One region of the Salinibacterium sp. CAN_S4 genome, then DNA from elsewhere that is predicted to be linked to it. Evidence: predicted binding sites of a transcription regulator. Region 1 holds the regulator's gene; the other holds the start of a gene.

Region 1 (3,412 bases):
AAGCCTCACAAGCCGGAGCGCATCGGTCACGGCCGGATCCGCCGCGAGGTATCCAAGTCGTGCCCCCGCGAAGGCGAACGCCTTGCTCATCGTGCGCGAGACGAGCAGCCTCGGCCGCCCCTCGAGCAGGCTCAGGGCAGTTTCCCCCTCGGCGAACTCTGCATAGGCCTCATCGACGAGCAGGATGCCGTCGAAGGCGTCGTACGCGGCGACGATGGTCTCGAGCCCCAGTGCGGTTCCCGTGGGATTGTTGGGCGAGCACAGGAATACTATGTCGGGCTGCTCCCGCTGGATTGCGGCCACCACCGTCTCTGGGGAGATGGCGTAATCCGCATCGCGCTGCGCCGTCACCCAGCGGGTGCCCGTCGCGTTGGCAATGATCGAGTGCATCGAATAGGTGGGCGGGAAGCCGAGCACGCTGCGCCCCGGTCCGCCGAAAGCCTGCAGGGTCTGCTGCAGCACCTCGTTCGACCCGTTGGCTGCCCAGATGTTGTCCCGGGTGAGACCGTGCCCGAGGTAGGTCGCCAGAGCGTCCCTGAGCTCGGTGAACTCTCGGTCCGGGTAGCGGTTCACGCCCATGACGGCCAGCGCGAGCGCTCGGACGATGTCGGTGGCGACATCCTCAGGAATCGCGTGGGTGTTCTCGTTGACGTTCAGCTGGATCGGGACATTTTCCTGCGGAGCGCCGTAGGGGCTGAGTCCCCGCAGGTCATCACGGATCGGGAGGTCGGAAAGACTGGTCACCCCTCAAGCCTATGGCCGTTCGGGCACCGCCTCTTTCTGGCTACTGCTGGGCGTACTGAGCCGGGATCGCCAGCTCCTGGCCGGCGAACACGTCAGACGACTCCAGCTGGTTGAGCTGCACGATCTGGTCGATGACCTCTCGCGGGTCGGCCGTGGGAGCGAGCTCACCGGCGAGCTGCCAGAGGGTTTCCCCGGATGCCACTGTGACGTAGTCGAAGGGAACGTCTGAGCCGCCGAGCGATGCGGTCGCCTCTCCCCCGTTGAGGGCGAACAGCAGTGCCGTGATAACCAGGGGCGCCGCAACGACAACCGTCAGCAGTGAGCGACCGCGCTTGGTGATGCGAAGGCGCGGTGCCGGGGTGAAGGCGGTCGTAGAGAGTGTGTTGATTGCGGTGCTCATGATGTGCTCCTTACAAGATTTCGTATCCGGCACTCGGCCGGGAGTGCCGGATACGAAGCGCGTGATCTGTCGTGGGCCAGAACTGCCGAAGCAGTCAGGCCGTGCTGTATCGAGTTTCCCAACTGTGCTAGAAGATCTGTTCCGAACATACATTCGAATTACTCGTATATCAAGTGAATTTTCGAACATGCCACTGACATTGAGACGGGATTCGATGCGAAACACTAGAACAGGTGTTTGTTTTAGCGTCTTAGTGCGGATACAGTTTCGAATGAGCCACCGACATTCAGTCGGTTGCTCAGGGAAATGGGGAGATCATGGTCGCTGACACACACGGCTCAGATAAGGCTGCTGGCGGTACTCGTCGGCGCAAGAGTCTGAGCGACAAGCAGCTCGCCATCCTCGACGTCATCCAGCGTTCAGTCTCCGGCCGCGGCTACCCGCCGAGCATGCGGGAGATCGGCGACGCCGTCGGCCTCGCGTCTCTCTCGAGCGTCACCCACCAGCTCAACCAGCTCGAACTGAGCGGCTACCTCCGTCGCGACCCAAACCGTCCGAGAGCGATGGAGGTTCTGATCGACCTTCCCGCCCTGGAGGGAACGGGAGATGTCACTCCAGAGAACACGGTCTCCATCGGCGACGCCGTCATGGTGCCCCTCGTGGGCCGCATCGCTGCCGGTATCCCCATCACGGCAGAGCAGCACATCGACGAGGTATTCCCCCTCCCTCGCCAGCTCACCGGCAAGGGCGAGTTGTTCATGCTCAAGGTCGTGGGAGAGTCGATGATCGATGCCGCCATCTGCGACGGCGACTGGGTCGTCGTGCGCCAGCAGAACACCGCGGAGAACGGAGACATCGTTGCGGCGATGCTGGATGACGAAGCCACAGTCAAGGTCTTCCGGCAGCGTGACGGCCACACCTGGCTTCTGCCTCGCAACTCCAACTTCGAGCCGATCCTCGGCGACCATGCACAGGTGCTCGGCAAGGTCGTCACCGTACTGCGTTCCCTTTAGCGACAGCACCTCCCACCACAGCCCCGTCGAGTAATCTCGGCTCATGGGACGCATATCGGTGGTCTTCTTGGCACTTCTCGTGCTCACCGGGTGTGCCACGACGTCGAGCGCGGTTGCGCCGGACGGCCTGACTCTCAGCGTGTACCAGAACCGCACCGACGTCGCCGCCCGCAAGCTCGAGGTCTCGTTCCTCAACGACACGGGGAGCGTTCTGACCGTGACCCGGCTCCAGTTGACGGCCGGTCAGTTCATCGGCACGGCTGTGTGGCCGAAGGAGTCGACCACCATTCCCGCAGGGGTCACGATCTCACTACCCGTGCCGCTGCCGGATCCGGACTGCACGGCCGAACCGACCGAGGCCGAGGTCGAGTTCGACTATCGGCTTGCCGACGGTCGCGCCGGGACGGCCGTGGCGACACCCGTCGACACGCTCCAGAGACTGCCGGGCATCCGGCAGGAGGATTGCCTTGCCGTGTCCGTCGCATCGATCGTGACGGTCACCATGGATGCGGCACCCCGGGTTTCTGTGATCGCCGGTCGCACCATCGCCGAGATCGATCTGACGCTCGTCCCCACCGGGGCAACGGGTTCCGTCACCTTCGAGAGCGCATCGAGCACGACGCTGCTGACCCCAGTGAGCCCGGATGGCACGGACGCTATACCCGCGCCGATCTCCCGGACGATCGCGGGCGCAGACGAACCAGCCACCGTGACGCTGCTCTATTCGCCCAACCGGTGCGACGCCCACGCCATAGCCGAAGACAAGCGCGGAACGATCGTCCCCGTCGCGGTCTCCACCACCGACGGGTTCAGCGGCCCCCTGTATGTCAGCGCCGCCGACGACGTTCGCGACGCGCTGTATGACGTCGTGCGTACCGCCTGCGGGCTTCCTACGGGTTGAGCCCATGGCCGCGGCTTAGGCTGGCCCCATGGCTTCACGCGTGCTCTCCCCCCGCCAGCTCGACGCTGGCGCCATCCCCTTCCCCGAGCGATCAGCATCGCTGCTGAAAGCCCTCGCGGAGCGCGTCGTGATCGCTGACGGCGCGATGGGAACCATGCTTCAGGATGCCGAACCCACCCTCGACGACTTCGAGCAGCACGAGGGCTGCAACGAGATCCTCAACGTCTCACGCCCCGATATCGTCGAGTCGATCCATGCCGCCTATCTCGAGACCGGGATCGACGCGATCGAGACCAACACCTTCGGGGCCAACTGGTCGAACCTCTCGGACTACGGCATCGAAAACCGCATCGA
Region 2 (3,412 bases), 330 kb from region 1:
GCGACTCGTCGGCCGACGCCCACATATCCGCGTTCGGTTCGGCGTCATCGTCGAACCATGGCATCGGTTCGGGGAACGGCCGCCCGAAGATCTCGCCGAAGTAGCCGGCCTCGACACTCGCCACGTGCTTCACGATGCCCAGGAGGTTGGAGCCGCTCGGCACCAGCGGTCGGCGGATGTCGTACTCGCTAGCGCCATCCAGCTTCCAGAGCAACGCCTCGCGCGCCTGCTGGAGGTAGCGGTGCAGAGTCTCTTTCGGATCGTCCATCATGCGTCTAGGGCGCGCAGCCTCGGGGCCAGATCCTTCTCGAAGAGTTCGAGGAACCGACGCTGGTCGTGCCCTGGCGCGTGGAAGACGAGGTGGTTCATGCCGGCATCGGTGTACTGCCTGACCTGGGCGACCACGTCGTCAGGATCGGTGGCCACGATGAAGCGACTCGCGATCTTCTCGATTGGCAGCTCGTCTGCGGCCTTCTCCATCTCGATCGGATCGGTGATGTCGTGCTTCTGTTCTTTCGAGAGGGCCAGTGGTGCCCAGAACCTGGTGTTCTCGAGGGCGAGCTCGCGGCTGGTCTCGTAGGAGATCTTGATCTCGATCATCCTGTCGATGTCGTCGAATTCGCGGCCGACCTTCTCCGCGCCCTCTTTCACCGCAGGGATGAGCTGCTCGGTGTAGAGCTCCATCCCCTTGCCGGAGGTGCAGATGAAGCCGTCACCAGCACGGCCGGCGTAGCGCGCCACGACGGGGCCGCCTGCTGCGATGTATACCGGCACCGGGACATCCGGCCGGTCATAGATGGACGCGTCGACGGTGGAGTAGTACTCGCCCTCGAAGTTCACTCGGTCTTCCGTCCAGAGCTGGCGCATGAGATCGACGGATTCCCGCAGCCGGGCGAAGCGTTCCTTGAACTCGGGCCACTCCCCCGTGAAGCCGGTCGCGATCTCGTTGAGTGCCTCGCCGGTTCCGACGCCGAGCATGATCCGGCCGGGGTAGAGGCAGCCCATCGTCGCGAACGCCTGGGCGAGCACGGCTGGGTTGTAGCGGAAGGTCGGCGTCATCACCGAGGTGCCGATCTGGATGGTCGAGGTGCGCTCCCCTACGGCAGCCATCCAGCTGAGCGAGAACGGGGAGTGTCCGCCCTCGTGACGCCACGGCTGGAAATGGTCGCTGACAGCAACGCTCTCCATGCCGTGCGCTTCGGCGGCGACCGCGATCTCCACCAGCTCTCGCGGGTCGAACTGCTCTGCTGATGCCTTATATCCGAGTTTGAGGGTCACGGTTCCATTCTGCGCTGCGAACCACTACCGGCGGTAGTCGCCGGGCCTCGCCGCTCTACTCCCTGAGAAATCTGTGGAGAGAGGTTATTCACCTTTTCGAATATGTGTTCTAATGTCTGGGATAATCGAACCATGGCCGACCTCGATTCGCTGCTCACTGAACTCGATTCCGTGCTGTCAGGGTTCGCGAGTACCACCAGACCGAGTGCGACCGCGGCCACCGATGACGCACTGCTGGAATTCCAGCGACGGGTCACTGTGTCGTCTCGACTGCTTGATGTGGCCGGGGCTACCATCGCCGCAGAAATCGCCCATCGGTCACGCCGTGAGCTCGGATACCGCGGGCTGGCGCAAAGACAGGGTTCACGCACGCCCGAAGCACTGGTGCAGTCGATCACCGGCACCGGTTCGACCACGGCGCGACGACTCATCGAGGTCGGCACGCTGCTCACGTCCGAAGCGGCAGCTCGAGACGGCGATCTGCCGCTGCCAGGGGCCGAGCCATGGCTTCACGTCGCGATCGCTGCCGCGGCGACCGGAGGCATCTCCGGTGAGGCCCTCGAGATCATCCGGCGTGAACTGGGTCGACCCACCGAAGCGGTGAGCGCCGAATCTCTCGCACTAGCCGTAGCGGAACTCACAGCGATGGCCGGTCTCGTCCGCGTCGGTCGACTGGCCACGCACGCCCGAGAGCTTCGCGACCAGCTGGATGCCGCTGGCGTGGGTGACCGGGAAGCGGAACGTCGCGATCGACGGTACCTGCGGCTGTTTCCCCAGACCGACGGGATGACGAAGCTCATCGGACTGCTCGATCCCGAGTCCGCCGCCATCATCGGCGCCGCGATCGACGTCGCCACCTCGCCACGGCGGGGCGGTCCGCGCTTCGTGGATCCGGCGGAGTGCGAGCGCGCCGAACTGATCGTCAACGACCCCAGAAGCACAGAGCAGCTCGCGCTCGACGCAGTGGTGGAACTGGTCGACGTTGCCGTCAGGTCTGGATCCGGCAACCGGCTCGCCGCTCGCCGCGCAGTGGTGCGCGTGCTCGTCACGCAGAGTGATCTCGCCGCGGACACCGGTGTCGGATACATCGAGGGGCAGACCGCAGCGATCTCTGTCGCCAGCGTTCGTCGACTCGCGTGCGACGGAGGCCTGCAACCGATCCTGTTCGACGACGATGGTCAGGCCCTCAATCTGGGACGCACCCAACGACTGCACAGTGCACGGCAACGAGCCGTCATCTCCGCGAGGGATGGTGGATGCATCGAGCCCGGTTGCGACCGACCACCGTCCTGGACTGAGGTGCATCACATCGTCGAGTTCAGTCGAGGCGGCAGGACCGATGTCGCCGACGGAACAAATTATCAATACGACCCTACTGATCGGTAATCCGAGTCGTGGGGATCTCCCAGCGCGCCACGTCAATGTTCGAGGCGCCAGTGTTATCTACGAATGTCCGGTTCCGCGGCAACCCCTCGTCTATCTGTACCGATCTGGACGCTCCGGTGACACCGAACTTCATCCGAACGGTCCAGTTCTCTATGCCCTCAAGGAATTCCCGCTCTTCCGAGTCTAATTTCCTCGAGTTGAAGCGAATCTGAAACTGTCCGGGGCCCGTGGCAACCACCCCGTCCCTCCTAGAGTGAACGCCAAAATTGGGCGGGGTATCCTGCGGCCGGTTAGTAGCCAATGTGATCGAGAGCGGGATCGAACGGTGTTTAGTTTCCAGACTTGCTTCCATATCGTGGAAAGGAAGCATGACCCCTGACCTGGCAGTATGTTCCAGAAAGACATTCGCCACGCCGTAGAGGGAGCACCAAGCTGGCCGAGCACTCTCTTGGGGATAACTTTCCCTGACTAGACGTTCCGGATTCCATTGGGCAGTGAACCTGCACGCAAGTAACAATGCGGGCGGGACCGAGGCCTGAGGTACCAACAATCGGAGCAGTTCGTCCCTCCGCGCACTTCTTGTTCGAGTTCCATCTCTCATCGGAACCTCGCGTTCAGCAGAGCCTCCGCCGTCGACTGTGACGACATATGGCGCACGATCGGTACCGAATAGCAGAGCGACAACTGACTCTCTAGATCCAATCGGGACATTTATGTGGTGCATAAGGTCGGGTGGCACACCGTCGAA

Evidence for each region. The regulator LexA, encoded in region 1, represses DNA repair genes until DNA is damaged. The targets are predictions, from matches to a motif close to TCGAACANNTGTTCGA.
Region 2: a site for LexA is predicted at 1,375-1,390, ahead of IWX81_RS00135 (HNH endonuclease signature motif containing protein). Genes of this name have one in related genera too.

What each region holds. Positions count from the first base shown of each region.
Region 1 is NZ_JADOVB010000001.1:356,817-360,228, reverse strand. It holds gene IWX81_RS01835 (histidinol-phosphate transaminase) at 1-744, opposite strand, end outside; gene IWX81_RS01830 (LysM peptidoglycan-binding domain-containing protein) at 785-1,144, opposite strand; gene lexA (transcriptional repressor LexA) at 1,462-2,157, shown strand; gene IWX81_RS01820 (hypothetical protein) at 2,201-3,058, shown strand; gene metH (methionine synthase) at 3,087-3,412, shown strand, end outside.
Region 2 is NZ_JADOVB010000001.1:25,592-29,003, reverse strand. It holds gene IWX81_RS00145 (DinB family protein) at 1-271, opposite strand, end outside; gene fgd (glucose-6-phosphate dehydrogenase (coenzyme-F420)) at 268-1,278, opposite strand; gene IWX81_RS00135 (HNH endonuclease signature motif containing protein) at 1,411-2,664, shown strand.